DNA from 3 places in the Pseudoalteromonas sp. H103 genome. Region 3 is predicted to be linked to each of the others. Evidence: predicted binding sites of a transcription regulator. Region 3 holds the regulator's gene; each other region holds the start of a gene.
The links. Region 3 encodes ArgR, which controls arginine synthesis, uptake and breakdown. Its sites were predicted from a motif close to ANTGAATANNTATTCANT; they were not measured.
Positions count from the first base shown of each region.

Region 1: the regulator ArgR is predicted to act here: its motif matches at 3,264-3,281, upstream of ATS74_RS15945 (arginase family protein).
Region 2: the regulator ArgR is predicted to act here: its motif matches at 3,926-3,943, upstream of ATS74_RS14260 (OadG family protein).

Region 1 is NZ_LOFG01000018.1:72,785-78,161, reverse strand. Features, by position in the region: gene ppc (phosphoenolpyruvate carboxylase) at 1-954, shown strand, start outside; gene cdd (cytidine deaminase) at 1,111-2,037, shown strand; gene udp (uridine phosphorylase) at 2,127-2,882, opposite strand; gene ATS74_RS15945 (arginase family protein) at 3,323-4,432, shown strand; gene ATS74_RS15940 (substrate-binding periplasmic protein) at 4,562-5,257, shown strand.
Region 2 is NZ_LOFG01000016.1:452,750-458,126, reverse strand. Features, by position in the region: gene ATS74_RS14275 (aldo/keto reductase) at 1-575, opposite strand, end outside; gene ATS74_RS14270 (sodium ion-translocating decarboxylase subunit beta) at 703-1,833, opposite strand; gene oadA (sodium-extruding oxaloacetate decarboxylase subunit alpha) at 1,846-3,624, opposite strand; gene ATS74_RS14260 (OadG family protein) at 3,636-3,881, opposite strand; gene ATS74_RS19760 (DUF1328 domain-containing protein) at 4,410-4,583, shown strand; gene ATS74_RS14255 (hypothetical protein) at 4,640-4,831, shown strand; gene ATS74_RS14250 (YcxB family protein) at 4,962-5,377, shown strand, end outside.
Region 3 is NZ_LOFG01000016.1:304,381-309,757, forward strand. Features, by position in the region: gene ATS74_RS13555 (ABC transporter permease) at 1-1,163, shown strand, start outside; gene ATS74_RS13560 (ABC transporter ATP-binding protein) at 1,164-2,210, shown strand; gene ATS74_RS13565 (Dyp-type peroxidase) at 2,256-3,155, shown strand; gene argR (transcriptional regulator ArgR) at 3,152-3,619, opposite strand; gene mdh (malate dehydrogenase) at 3,845-4,777, shown strand; gene ispB (octaprenyl diphosphate synthase) at 4,871-5,377, opposite strand, start outside.

The sequences.
Region 1 (5,377 bases), on a different contig from region 3:
TTAGTACAGCTTGCCGATGAGCGTGGCATTGAGCTTGTTTTATTCCACGGCCGTGGCGGTACAGTTGGGCGTGGCGGAGCACCGGCTGCTCAAGCGCTTCATTCACAACCACCGGGTTCTTTAAAAGGCGGCTTACGTGTAACTGAGCAAGGCGAAATGATCCGCTTTAAGTTTGGTTTACCTGATGTAGCACTACAAAGCTTAAATATTTACGCAGGTGCAGTACTGCAAAGCAACTTATTACCACCACCGGAGCCAAAACCGCAGTGGCGTGAAGTAATGAAGTTAATAAGTGAGGAGTCGTGTGAGCACTACCGTAATGTAGTTCGTCATGATGAAAACTTTGTACCTTACTTTAGAATGGCAACTCCAGAGCTTGAGCTGTCTAAATTACCATTAGGCTCACGCCCTGCTAAGCGTAATCCAAATGGTGGCGTAGAAAGTTTACGTGCCATTCCGTGGATTTTTGCATGGAGTCAAAACCGTTTAATGCTACCTGCATGGCTAGGTGCCTTAACAGGCTTAAAAGCAGCGCTTGATAAGTATGGACTTGAAACGCTACATGAAATGAGCCTGCAATGGCCGTTTTTCAGAGCGCGCCTAGAAATGCTAGAAATGGTATTTAGTAAAGCCGACAGCTGGTTAAGTGAGCATTACGATAACGCGCTGGTGGAGGATATGTACAAACCACTGGGTGTGTCACTGCGTAAAGAGCTTGAAGAAGCGATTAGCCTTGTTCAGTCACTCAGCCCGCAAAAAAGCTTATTAGCGGACCAACCATGGATCAAAGAGTCTATTGGGCTTCGTAATCCGTACACCGATCCGCTTAATGTACTGCAAGTTGAGCTACTACGACGTGCACGCTCAAGCGAAAAAGGCAGCGAAGGCGACATTGATAATGCATTAATGATCACCATGACAGGTATTGCGGCAGGTATGCGTAATACAGGTTAATACGTGATTTTATTATAGTGATAGTAAATCACTAATTTAATGTAATCGGTATTTTAAAAGGGAACACGCTGTGTTCCCTTTTTTTGCGTTTAATGGCCTAGCAATTTGGGCCTTAACCTTTTAAACTACTTAGCCATTGAATAATTATAATATGTTATGGCTTCAGCAACTTTTACTGTGCAACAAGACACAGCTCTTACAAATTCACATATCTCTTTAAGCGTAGCGCAAACTCAAGCTTTACGTAGTCAATTAAAAGCCCAACGCGGCATCTTAAATTCTAAAAATATTAAACAACTATGCGCGCAATTTAATGTATCTGATGATGCGTTATTACAAGGTTTGGTACCGCTTGCCTCTGAATTTTCAGTGGCTCCCGTTTCACACTTTCATGTGGGTGCTATTGTTAAAGCGCTTGATGAGCAAGGAGATGTAAATTTTTATTTTGGTGCTAATGTAGAGTTTGACCATCAAGCACTTAGTCTAGTGGTGCATGCAGAGCAGTCGGCTATTAATAATGCGTGGTTAAATGGCGCTAAAAAAATAGTTAAAATAGCAATTAGTGATGCACCGTGTGGTTACTGTAGGCAGTTTATGAACGAGCTGGCCGACGCTAAAGAATTTGATATTTTACTGCCAGAGCAACATTTTAAACTCGCTGAGTTATTACCACATTCATTTGGGCCTACCGATTTAGGCAACGAGTTTAGTTTGTTTAATCCAAAGCCTCAGCAGCAAGAGTTTGCTAATACTGCGCTTGATGGCAAATTAGCAGTCATGGCGCTAAATGCATATGTACCCTATAGCCAAAACTTTAGTGCTGTTAAAATTAGTACCTTTGATGATGGTGATTTTTACGGCAGTTACGCAGAAAATGCAGCCTATAGCCCAAGCCTTTCGCCACTGCAAAGTGCGCTTAGTCAGCTGTTTTTAGCGGGGCTTAGCTTTAATGGTAATACGGTTAAATCAATCACCCTTTTAGAAACACAAGGTCATGAAAATCAAGGTGGAGTGGCACGTGCCGTACTTGCAAGCTTTGACAACCTACCTGAAATAGAAGTGATTAGCGCAGAGCTAAGATAACCTGAACTCTGGTTAAAATAACCTGCCAAAAACAATAAAGCACAGCAATTGCTGTGCTTTATTCGTTTAATTAAAGTGCTAAGAAGGGATTAGCCTAATAGTACTTTTGCAGCTTCTAATACGACTGCTACTGATTTTCTTTCAATTTCGCCGTGATCTACATTTGGAATTTCTTGACGAGTACGGTTAACAAGTACACCCGCAACACACGCAGCTTGTAAGCCAAGAGCTGCACACATTGTAAATAATGTAGCCGACTCCATTTCGTAGTTCATCACGCCTAGGTTTTGCCACTCTTCACAGCTACCTTGTAATGACTTTGGTACATAGCCAGAGTGTGTATCGTAACGCTCTTGCCCTGGGTAGAACGTATCGCTTGAAGCGGTAATACCAATATGAAAGTCAATATCTAGGTTTTTACACGCTTGTACCATAGCTTGTGTTGCGTAAAAGTCAGATACCGCAGGGTAGCTAAGCGGTGCAAAATGTTGGCTTGCACCATCTAAACGTACAGATGCTTGGCTAATTAAAATTTCGCCTTCATTAATGTGTGGCTGAATAGCGCCTGTAGTACCAATACGTAAAAATTTACGCACGCCAAGTTGCGCTAATTCTTCTACAGCAATCGATGTAGATGGACCGCCAATACCAGTTGAACATACCACTACTGAGTGGCCATTTAACTGACCTAAATACACATGAAATTCGCGAGTTTGAGCTAGGCAGGTTGGGTTGTCTAGGAATTGTGAAATACGTGCTGCACGATCAGGATCGCCCGGTACAATCGCAAGTTTTGCACCTTTAAGATCGTCAATACATAGTCCTAAGTGAAATACCTTTTCCATAACTAAACCTTTTATAAAAATTTGTTGTCAATCTAGCATCATTGCCATAAACGTTTACCAAGTACAGGACGTTTGTCCGTTTTGCATTAATCCCCTTTAAAAATATTAAGATACAACGATTTATTCATCTACTTTGAATATTCAATCAAGCACTTAACCGGTATAAGCAAAGGCGCTGTTGACTTGCCCATGCAGACATTATATGTATCGGGAAAGAGCAATAACACACTAATGTTTACTGATTAAAAACAGAGTTAAAGTTATTAAAATTCATATGTTTAATGTTTTATTTTAACTTTATTTAGACCCTTGCCGCTGCGTTTTTAGAGCGCAAAAAATGGTTTATTAAAATTAAATTAAAGTTTAGGTATTTTTTATCTTTTTGCATAACTAATCAAAATAATTCAGTTTCACACAGTAAAAGTTTATAGAGGTTTATTATGAGCACACAATTTCAAGCATTTAAAAATAAAGTTGAGCACTGCTTGTGCTCTCCTGGTGATGGCGTATTTACTGTAAATACAGCTAAAGAGCGCAAAGCCGCACTTCGTAATAAGCTTTATGGGCAAACCGAAAATGTAGATCCACTTTGGCGCGACTCTTTAAATGAGTTACCAAACTCGCCTCACAAAGCGGTTATGCTGGGCATTAGCTCAGATTGTGGTGGTGGTATTTTACGTGGTGCAAACTGGGGGCCGTTATTTGTACGCTCTGCGCTTATAGATCAACAACCGCAGTGTCACTCATTCGATTTAGGTGATGTACGTGTAATCCCTCATTTATTGCATGATAAATACTTAAACAATGCAACTATTTCTAATTGTCAAAAAGCCCTTTACGGCGATGAAAATAATGACTATTACGTAAGCCCGCTTTCTATTACTGAAGACGTGTGTGATAGCTTTTATGCGACGTTTAAAGATAAAGGTATATTTGGTATTGGTGGCGATCATTCAATTAGCTATCCGCTAACTAAAGCCTATTTAAAAGCAAAGCGCGAGCAAGGTAAGCGTACTGCAATTATTCATTTTGATGCGCACACCGACTTATTAGTAGAGCGTTTAGGTATAGATTTATGCTTTGGTTCGTGGTGTACACATATTTTAGAATTTTTACCGGCACCTCATCATTTAATTCAATTTGGTATTCGTTCAAGCGGTAAACCAAAAGTGCATTGGGAAAGCACCTTTGGTGTAAAGCAGCATTGGGCTGCTGAAATAATAGAACGTGGTGCTAAAGCGGTTGCTGCCGAAACCATTGCACAGCTAAAAGCAGATAATGTAGATGAAGTTTACGTAAGCTTTGATATAGATGCGCTAGATGCCGAATTTGCATCAGCCACTGGCACGCCAGAAGATAATGGTTTAACCCCACAGCACGCACTTGATATTTTATCGGCCATTGCCGATGAGTTTCCTATTACTGGCGCTGATATGATGGAAATAGCCCCATTTACCGACAGCTCTTTAGTAGGTCAATCAAGTTCAGAAACAACTTTACGCGAAGGGGCTAAAATTTCAGCATTTTTAATTAGTGCGATGAATAAGTAGCAAGTTAAAACTTAAAAAATCTAGTCCTATCAGCGTATAGGGCTAGATTTATTAGACTAAAAACTAGCGGTACGGTTACCCTCAACTATAGTTGGTTTATACCCATTTATAGTTTTGAGGCGTAATTAAATGAAGTTGTATTTACTTATACTGTGTTTTGCATGCATAAGGGTTAATGCAGCTGAAGTTACTATTGTGACTGAAGTTTTTCCTGATTTTCAGTACATTGACTCAAACGGCCAACTTGCTGGGCGCTCTGTAGATAAAGTAAAAAAAGCACTTGATACCACTGATATTAAATACAGTATGTCTGCAAATAGTTGGGCTGTATCTTATAACGCGGTGCTTAGAGATAAGCACACCTGTATTTTTTCAATAGTGAAATTACCCAACAGAGAAGATAAATTTAGCTGGGTTGCTGAACTAGAAAGCTTTGACTCAGCTATATACGCGCTTAAATCACGTAACATTCGATTAAATACGCTCAACGATGCAAAAAATTATAAAACAGCTGTACTACGCGATAACTTTAGCCACCATTACTTACTAGAGCGAGGCTTTAGCGAAACTAAAAACTTACTTATTATTGACAGTTTAGACAAAATAGATAAATTAATAAGTACTCGTCACAGCATTCTCGATTTTGTTATTTTGAGTAACAAGCAGTTTAACTTTCGTGCAAAGCGAGAGCCTAAATTAAAACTCCTCGAACCTGTTTTAAACCTCAATACTCATCAGTCCCCACTTTACTTTGCCTGTAATATAAATATGGAGCAAAGCCTACAAGATAAACTTTCGGCTGCGTTTGACGAAGCTAAAAAGTAAAAAAACAATATAATTCAATTACCTAAACGTACTTTATGAAATTCTATAAATATAAATTGCTGCGATTAAAAAACCGACTATAATCAGCTGCTTTTTATTGAAAAAGCGCTAACTTTTTGG
Region 2 (5,377 bases), 150 kb from region 3:
TGTTTTTGTAAGCTTGCTTCAATTTGATTAGCCACTATTGGCATATCGAGTGCATGCTGTAAAAAGTTCATCTGATGTTGCTGCATATTCGATACAGCAAAATTACGCACTTTGCCGCTTTCTTGTAAGCAGCTAAATATTTGCGCTATTTCGTCTACTTCCATAAGCGGATCTGGACGGTGTAGCATAAGTACATCGAGGTAATCTGTGTTTAAACGCTTTAGCGAGCCTTCAACTGACTCCTCAATCCATTTTGCTGAGAAGTCATAACGCTTAGGTCCTTGCTCGTCTTCAAAGCGAATACCGCACTTAGATTGAATATACATTTTTTCTCTAAGCTCTGGGCGCTCACTTAATGCTTTACCAAAAACCTGCTCTGCTTTACCAAAGGTATAAATGTCAGCATGGTCAAAAAAGTTAATTCCGCCTTCAAAGGCATTATCTATACATTCATGAGTTTGTTTTAGGTGTGCACTAGTAATTGCATCTTTGTTCCAACCACCGCCTAAACCCATGCAACCAAATACAAGTTTACTAACATGAGGTAAGTGTTTTGCTAAAGGTGTGTGAAGCATGATAACCGTCCTTAAAGTTTAGAAGAGTCATCACTGTAAACAAAAACGCTGTATCTATCTACAAATTAGGCACAAAAAAAGCGCAGTAAACCGCGCCTAATGGTTGGTTTAATTTTAAAACGAGAGCTTAGCCAACAAGTGCTAGCAATATACCAGCAGCTACTGCGCTGCCTAAAACACCGGCTACGTTTGGCCCCATTGCGTGCATAAGTAGAAAGTTATGTGGGTTATTTTCAAGCCCTACTTTATTAACTACTCGAGCAGCCATTGGTACAGCCGACACTCCCGCTGCGCCAATTAATGGATTAATAGGGGTTTTAGAAATTTTATTTAAGCCTTTTGCCATAAATACGCCCGAAGCTGTACCAATTGCAAAAGCCAATGCACCAAGTACTAAAATACCAATAGTCTCAACTGTTAAAAACTTATCTGCTGCTAGTTTTGAGCCAACAGCTAAGCCTAAAAATATAGTGGTTATATTGATGATTTCGTTTTGAGCGCTATTACTTAATCTATCTACAACACCCGACTCACGCATTAAGTTACCTAAACAAAACATACCAACAAGCGGTATAGCCGCAGGTAAAAACATCGCAGTTAAGCTAAGCACCATTAGAGGAAATACAATTTTCTCTTTTTTAGATACTTTGCGCAGCTCAGGCATTTTAATTTGACGCTCTTGAGGTGTTGTTAGCGCACGCATAATTGGCGGTTGAATAATTGGTACAAGTGCCATGTAAGAGTAAGCCGCTACAGCTATTGCACCAAGTAAATCTGGTGCAAGCTTCGAGGCTAAAAATATTGCTGTAGGGCCATCGGCACCACCAATAATGGCAATAGCTGAGGCATCTTGTAAGGTAAATTCAAAACCAGGCACATAGTTTAATAGTATTGCACCAAACAACGTTGCAAAAATACCAAACTGCGCAGCAGCACCAAGTAATAACATACGCGGATTAGCAATTAGCGCACTAAAGTCTGTTAATGCCCCCACGCCCATAAAGATTAATAACGGGAATATTCCCGTATCAATACCAACGTAATAAACGTAGTAAAGTAAACCACCGGGATCTGACAAACCCGCCACAGGAATATTAGTAAGTATTGCGCCAAAGCCAATAGGCAGTAGTAACAGTGGCTCAAAGTTTTTAGCAATTGCTAAAAACAATAATAAGCACCCTACTGCAATCATTATCAAACCAGGAAACGTAAAGTTAGCAATACCTGTAGCATGCCAAAGGTTTAAAAGTGCTTCCATTTAAACTCTCCCTTAAGCTAACGCTATAATTGCGTCGCCTGTTGTTACCGAGTCACCCTCAGAAACAAGCACTTCAGCTATAGTACCGGTATGCATTGCACGTACTTCGGTTTCCATTTTCATGGCTTCCATAATTACAACTACATCACCTTCGTTAACTACTTGGCCCGCTTTTACTTTTACTTTAAAAATATTACCGGCTAATGGTGCATTCAAAGTTTCGCCAGAAGCAACCGATGCAGACTGAGGTAAATGCTCAGAGTCTTTAAGGGTTACTTCTTTAAGCTCTCCGCCTTGCGCTACAACTACATCATAAACTTTACCGTCTACCTTAACGCTGTATTGCTCTGCTTTTACGCTATTTTTACCTGCTGGTTTTGCAGCCGGTTTATTCGCTTCATCGTCAGCACTTGGTACTGCTTCAAACGCATCTGGGTTATTACGGTTTTTAATAAATTTAAGGCCAACTTGTGGGAATAACGCATAAGTTAGTACATCGTCTATTTGATCATCACAAAGCGTTAAGCCTTGCTCTTTTGCCTCTTTAAGTAACTCAGCTTCAAGCGTTGCAAGTTCTGGCTGTATCTTATCAGCAGGACGACATGTAATAACTTCGCTACCATCAAGCACTCGCTCTTGCAGCTCTTTGTTCATAGGTGCTGGCGTTAAGCCATACTCACCTTTTAGTACACCGGCAGTTTCTTTGGTAATTGTTTTGTAACGCTCGCCAGTAAGCACATTAAGTACAGCTTGTGTACCTACAATTTGCGATGTTGGTGTTACAAGTGGAATAAAGCCTAAGTCTTCACGTACACGTGGGATCTCAAGTAACACTTCATTTAGCTTATCGGCAGCGCCTTGCTCTTTAAGTTGGTTTTCCATGTTAGTTAACATGCCACCAGGTACTTGAGCTAATAAGATTCGTCCATCAACCCCTTTAAGGCTACCTTCAAACGCAGCGTATTTTTTACGTACGTCCCTAAAGTAAGCCGCTATCTCTTCAAGCTGATTTAAATCAAGCTCGGTATCGCGAGCAGTTCCTTCAACAATCGCTACAATAGTTTCTGTTGCAGAGTGACCATAAGTCATACTCATAGAAGAAATAGCGGTATCAAGCATATCAATACCTGCATCAATTGCTTTTTGATACGTTGCAGTACTTAGCCCCGTAGTAGCATGACACTGCATAGCAATAGGAACAGACACAGTTTCTTTAAGTGCTTTGATAAGCTCTTCTGCATCGTATGGCTTTAATAAACCCGCCATATCTTTAATACAAATTGAGTGACAACCCATATCTTCAAGCTGTTTTGCAAGAGTGAGCCACATATCAAGCGTATGGACTGGGCTTACTGTATACGAAATAGTACCTTGCGCATGCGCGCCAACTTTAACAGCCGCCTTAATTGCAGTTTCTAGGTTACGTACGTCGTTCATTGCATCAAAAATACGAAATACATCAACACCGTTTTTGTGTGCGCGCTCTACAAACTTTTCAACTACGTCATCAGCATAATGACGGTAACCTAATAGGTTTTGGCCGCGTAATAGCATTTGCTGTTTAGTGTTTGGCATTGCCTTTTTAAGTGCACGAATACGCTCCCACGGATCTTCACCTAAATAACGAATACATGAATCAAATGTTGCGCCGCCCCATGATTCAATCGACCAATAACCTGCATCATCTAACTTGCTTGCAATAGGAAGCATGTCGTCTAAACGCATACGTGTTGCTAATAAAGACTGGTGAGCGTCGCGTAATACTAATTCTGTTAACTTTAATTTAGCCATGTGTGTGCCCCTTAGTTATTATTTGATTTGTACTGAGCAATGGCAGCACTAATAGCAGCGATGTGCTCACTAGGCACACCTTGAGATTTAAAAGACGGTGATTTAACTGGTGTTGTCACTTCTGGTTCGCTAAAACGCGCAATCAAGTTAGACATAAGAACAACCGCACCAATTAATATCGACAAAAATACAAACACCCCAACCATACCGGTTAGCATTAAGCTACCTGCAGTTGTAAGTAGAGCACCTATATCCATTACTCTCCCCCTTAAAACCCACATCGAAATAAAAAATCGATTTATTTAAATAATTATTCACTGGATGATAACAAAACTAATAGCTTTGTCTACACCTTGTAAATTGGTAAAACCAATTAAAATAAAAATAACATATCACCCCCTTGGTTAACATAGCTAAAACAGCCATAAACACTACTACGTATAGATGATAAAAATAACGGTTATAGGCAAAGGTTATATCCATAACTTTAACAATCCATAAATACCATTAAAAATAGCGCGTTACAGGTATAGTAACGTTAAAGCCAATTGATAAAATGTAAATTGGTCTTACCAAAAAACGTTAAACTTAGCTATCTATATATCTTGTTTACTAAAATTACATAGGTGTGAATAAGTTACATAACAAAGCGTAAAAATTACTAAGCCAATAGTTACCTATAATTATCAAAAAACAATTAAGCAATTGATAAATAACAATAAAATAAACTGGCATGTAACTGGCATTAGTTATTTCGAACGATTTGATAAACCAAGGAGAAGACAATGTTACGCTGGACAATCACATTTTTAGTTATTGCTTTAATCGCTGCAGTGTTAGGTTTTGGTGGCATAGCAGGTGCCGCAGCTGGTATAGCAAAAATTATATTTTTTATCTTTTTAGTACTTTTAGTGATTTCATTAGTTTCAGGTGCGCTACGTGGTAAATCACCCAGGTAGATAAGGCATACGACTAACAAACACTAAATTAATTAATACTTACAAGGAATTACACTATGAACTCTACAACTTTAAAAGCAGCACTAATCGCAGTATTTGCAGGTTTTTTCATGATGGGTTGTGAAGACAACCACGCAGAAGAAGCTGGTGAGCGTATTGATGAAGCAGTAACTGACGTGCAAAACTCTGTTGAAGATGCATGTGAAAATGTAAAAGAAGGCGTTAACGCAGAAGAAACTAACTGTTAATTCTTCGCCTTTAGAAAAAAGCGGCTTACGAGCCGTTTTTTTGTGCCTGCAATAAAATCCTCACTTTAAAGCTGCTCATTTAGGGGCTTACTGTTAAAATGTCAAAAAATACGCTTTAAGTAAATACAATATGGCATTCACAACTACCTACACGCTTGATAAACCTTATTTTTACGAGTGCTTTGACGAGTCGCTTCCTTATAGTAAACGCGCCAAACCCAAGTATTTTTTACTAGTACTACTTATTGCACTTGGTTTATTTGGGATTTATGGATTGGACGATCATTACCTAGGTACATTTATGATCATGTTAGCCGTGCTGGAATGCGTAGCATTTTACTACCGCCGACCTTGGTGGGTTACTAGGCAAATGTTTAGCAGAGCATCAGGCTCCGAGGTTACGCTCACTTTTGATGATGAAGGGATTAAATCCTCTAATCATTACAAAAGCTACCAACTAGCATGGCAAGATATAACTGAGGTAGTAAATACACCAAACGGTTTGTTAATTAAAAATAAAAGCGGTATGCAATACATCTCAAAACA
Region 3 (5,377 bases):
TTTTAATCTTTAAAACGGCTCTTCGTGAACAGTCATTTAAGTTAGTGCAAGCCAGCCAACTAATGGGCTTGTCTCCTTGGCAGAGCTTTTTTAGGGTGAGTTTAGTGCTTTCGCGTGGGGCTATAGTCGCGGCACTTGCACTGATTAGTATGGAAACCATGGCTGACTTTGCAACCGTTAGTTATTTTGCCGTAAGTACATTAACGACTGCAGTTTACGATACGTGGTTTGGTTATTACTCATTAACAGCGGCTGCCAAAATATCGGGTGTCATGCTGCTACTTCTATTTTTAGCATTAATGGCCGAACGCTTTAGTCGCCGCAAGCAAGCCGTGTTTGAGCGCCAATCAGGTGTTAATAGTGAGTCGTTATATATTCTAAAAGGTAAGTCAGCATGGTTAGCTACATTATTTTGTAGTGCTATTTTAATCCTTGCGTTTATTATTCCTATTACTGTGCTTTTGAGTTATGCAATTACTTACTTTGATAAGGCATGGAATGCCGCATTTTTTAGCTACGCGTGGCAAAGCTTAAAAGTGGCAGCAATAGTGAGTGTTGCAACTATTGTATTGAGTATCTTTGTGGTGTTTTATCAACGCGTAGCAAAACAAACATATCCTTTAATACCAGGTCGGTTAGCAAGTACAGGTTATGCGCTACCAGGTACTGTGCTTGCAATTGCGGTGTTACTGCCGCTTACTTTACTAGAAAACTCTATTAATACAGCGCTAGAGCCCTATAACTTAGATATAGGTTTATTACTTACAGGCAGTATTTTAACCATCATACTCGCTTATGTTGTGCGTTTTTATGCCATTGCTCATGGTGCAATAGAGTCAAGCTTTGTACGGATCAGCCCCTCGCTCGATATGGCCAGCCAATCTATGGGTAAAAGCTTAGGGCAAACACTGCGTTTAGTGCATTTACCTTTACTACGAAGAGGGTTACTGACCGCTGCGTTATTAGTGTTTATTGAATGCATGAAAGAACTGCCAGCAGCTTTGCTGTTGCGACCTTTTAACTTTGAAAGTTTAGCGACACATGTTTTTCAGTACGTGAGTGATGAGCAATTAGAGCTTGCGTCTATATCTGCATTATTTATTGTTATTGTTGGGTTTATACCTTTGTATTTTATTAACCGTTCTATGGAGCAGCGCAGTTAAATGAGTAGTTTAATTTTACAAGGCGTGAGCTATCACTACAGTGCCACGCAAGTGTTACATAATTTAGATTTAACGGTTGGTAAGGACGAAATAGTTTGCTTACTTGGTGCCAGTGGTTGTGGCAAAACAACAACATTAAAAGCAATTGCAGGGTTAATAGAGACTAATCAAGGTAGTATATTTATAGATGGTAAGCTTGTAAGTGACGAGCAATCGTTTGTCTCACCAGAGCATCGTAATATAGGAATGATGTTTCAAGATTATGCGTTGTTTCCGCACCTTACAGTGGCCGATAATATTGCGTTTGGGCTAAACAAAACAAATAAAGAGCAAAAGCGCGCGCGTGTTGAGGAAATGCTTAAGTTGGTGCACTTAACCGGCTGTGCAAAACGTTTTCCACATCAGCTCTCTGGTGGGCAGCAGCAACGTGTAGCTATAGCGCGGGCACTGGCTTATAAACCTAGTTTATTATTGCTCGATGAGCCCTTTTCTAATATTGATACGCAAGTGCGTTTTGAGCTTATTGCTGATATCCGTCGCATTATTAAAACGCAGCAAGTGTCAGCTGTATTCGTTACGCACTCAAAAGAAGAGGCCTTTGCTTTTTCAGACACGCTTGCCATTATGCATAGAGGTAAAATAGCTCAGCAGGGCTCACCAGAAGCGCTTTTTGCTATGCCAAAGTCAAAGGAGGTTGCAGAGTTTCTGGGTCAGGGCATATACTTAGACGCACAAGCATTAACAGCAACTGAATATAATACGGCGTTTGGTGTCGTTAAATCGCAAGTTGCGCATACGCACAAAACTAAAAATGGGCAATTATATATTCGCCCTCATCAAATAGAGTTAGCGTGTAAAAATTGCGATGAAAATGGTCAAGCTATTACTATTTTAAGTCGTCGATTTATTGGCTCTGCTTATGTTTATAGTGTTGTAATTGCAGAGCAAGAGATTGAAGTTGCTGCACAATATGGCCAGTCATTTGAGAAAAATGAACAGGTTATTATAAAAATAAAACCCCACACGGTGAATTTTTTCGAATCATAATCAATGTGTTATTCGCTGTGTTATATAAAAAGCTAAGGAATAACAATGGCGCAAGCGCAGTCTGGGATTTGTGCTGAAGCAAACTTACATGGTTTGCACCTATTTTTTAATGTATTTGACGCTCAGGACGAATCGTTGCGTGCAAAACTCAAACGAGTTAGCGCTATTGAGGAGGAGTTTAGCGATCAGTTCTCGGAGTCTATGCTTTCGTGCATGGTTGCTATTGGCGCCCAGTATTGGCCGCATATTTTGCCTGAATATATCCCTAGCGAACTACAAAGCTTTCCTAATATAAACCATAGCGATTTTGTTATGAGTGCCCAGCCATGTGATTTATTTATTCAAATACGCTCAGACCGAGAAGACGTTAACCATTTATTTGCGCTACAAATTTTAAAGTTATTTGCCCCTGATGTTGAGTTGGTGGAGCAAATTCGTAACTTTCGCTTTTTAGATGGTCGTGACTTTAATGGTTTTATTTATGGAGGCAACACGCCACATGGCAGGCAAAAGCGTGCAACTGCTTTAGTTAATAAGCCAAATAGTTTTGAAGATCAGGGCAGTTATATTCATGTGCAGCGTTTTAAACACGACCTAACTGTATGGCAGCACTTATCACTGAGCGAGCAAGAGCAAATTATGGGGCGTACGCGTTTAGATAATACACTCATTGAGCCAGCTATTAGCACTAGTCATGCATCGCGAAGTGAATTAAAAGATGAAAATGGTCATGCGTTATTACTCAATCAAAGCATGCCTTATGGCGATGTTTATGAGCAAGGAATGCTAAGTATTACTTGCTCTGCATCGGGTGGTGCGTTTGAAAAGGTACTTACGAGTCGCTTAGGGACAGGGGAGTGTTATGACCATTGGCTTGATTTTACTCAAGCCGATATGGGGTCTGCGTTTTTTGCACCCTCAATTGGTTTTTTAAAGCAGCTTTAAACCGTATCAAATAAAATACGAACGCGCTCCAGCGTAATGTCTATTTCTGATATTTTTGCTGGAGCAATAAATATGGTGTCATCACCTGCAATAGTTCCTAAAACACCATCCGCTTTACCTAATGAGTCCAGTAAACGTGCAATTAATTGTGCAGCCCCAGGGCTTGTCGTGATGATAATCATCATTTCATTATGCATAATATCAATTACAAGCTGACGCAGCGGGCTTTTAGCTGTTGGTACACCCATTTCGGCCGGTAAGCAGTAAACCATTTCTTGCTTTGCGTTACGTGTACGTACAGCACCAAACTTGCTTAACATACGCGACACTTTACTTTGGCTTATATTGTCAAAGCCTTGTTCTTTTAGAGCATCGACTATTTCGCCTTGAGAGCCAAAGTTTTCTTCTTTTAAAAGGGATTTAAACGCTTTAACTAACGCTTCTTGTTTATCTTGTGGTTGCATAGTCTTTATTCATTTTTATTATTTATAATGCAAATTCTACACAAAAATGAATAATTATGCAGCAGTTGTTTAGTTAACTTGCCAGTTTGATGCGATAAACGAGCAAAGTTTACAACTATGGTCGAAAATATACCTGAAATAAGCAGGATAAATTTGTTTTTAGTCGCTAATTTCATTATCTTAAGAGCCACAAATATTTCCTACCTCAAATTACGGAGAATTCCAATGAAAGTTGCTGTATTAGGTGCTGCAGGCGGTATCGGTCAAGCGTTGTCTTTATTATTAAAAACAGGCTTACCAGCTGGCTCTGAATTATCACTTTACGATGTTGCACCAGTAGTACCAGGTGTTGCTGTTGATCTTTCTCACATCCCAACAGATGTTAAAGTTGCAGGCTTTGGCGCAGACGATTTAAATAAAGCGCTTGAAGGTTCTGATATCGTACTTATCCCAGCGGGTATGCCACGTAAGCCAGGTATGGATCGTGCGGATTTATTCAACGTAAATGCCGGCATCATCAAAACATTAGCTGAAGGCATTGTTGCAAGCTGTCCTAAAGCGTTTGTAGGTATTATTACAAACCCAGTAAATGGCACTGTGCCAATTGTTGCTGAAGTATTTAAAAAAGCAGGTACTTACGACGCTAAACGCGTATTTGGTATTACTACACTTGACGTGATTCGTTCAGAAGCTTTTGTTGCTGAACTTAAAGGCGTAGACGTAGCAACTGTTAAAGTACCAGTAATTGGCGGTCACTCAGGCACAACTATTCTTCCTCTACTTTCTCAAGTTGAAGGCGTAAGCTTTACTGATGAAGAAGTAGCTGCACTTACTCCACGTATCCAAAACGCAGGTACTGAAGTTGTAAATGCTAAAGCGGGTGGTGGTTCTGCTACATTATCTATGGGTGCTGCTGCTGCGCGTTTTTGTATGTCTTTAGTTAAAGGCCTACAAGGTGAAGACGTAGTAGATTACGCATATGTTGCTGTTGAAAATGGCGATGCAGAGTACTTTGCTCACCCAGTACGTTTAGGTAAAAACGGCGTAGAAGAAATTCTTTCTTACGGCGAGCTAAGCGCATTTGAAGAAAAAGCTAAAAACGATATGCTTGAAACACTGAAAAAAGACATCAAAGAAGGTGTTGATTTCATGGCGTAATAGCCAATTGAGTATAAAAAAGCCTGCATTTGCAGGCTTTTTTGTTGCTCGAGATTTGTTTACTCTTAATCAAAATTAAGATGCATACTAAGGTTAGTGATCCCGGTCAACGGCTATACGGGCTAAGCTGACTAATGCTTGTTTGTATTTAGATTCAGGTAAAAAGTCTAAGCAAGCAATCGCTTTATCGGCTTCAAGCTCTGCTTTTTGCATTGTAAACTCAAGCGCATTGGTTTGTTTGAGCGTAGATAAAATCTCTTCTAAATGCTCCATACCATTACTGTGTTCAATAGCATTACGAATTAATTGTGTTTGATGTGTATTGCCATGTTGCATTGCATATATAAGTGGCAAAGTTGGCTTACCTTCGGCTAAATCATCACCTATATTTTTACCTAATTGATCAGCATCTGCATTGTAATCAAGTACGTCATCAACAAGCTGAAAAGCAGTACCTAAATGCATACCGTATAAATTAAGTGCTTCAAGTGTTGATTGATCTTGCTCGGTAATAATTGCAGCTAGGCCTGTAGCAGCCTCAAATAATTTAGCTGTTTTAGAATAAATAACCTGCATGTAGCTAGCTTCGGTAGTATCGGG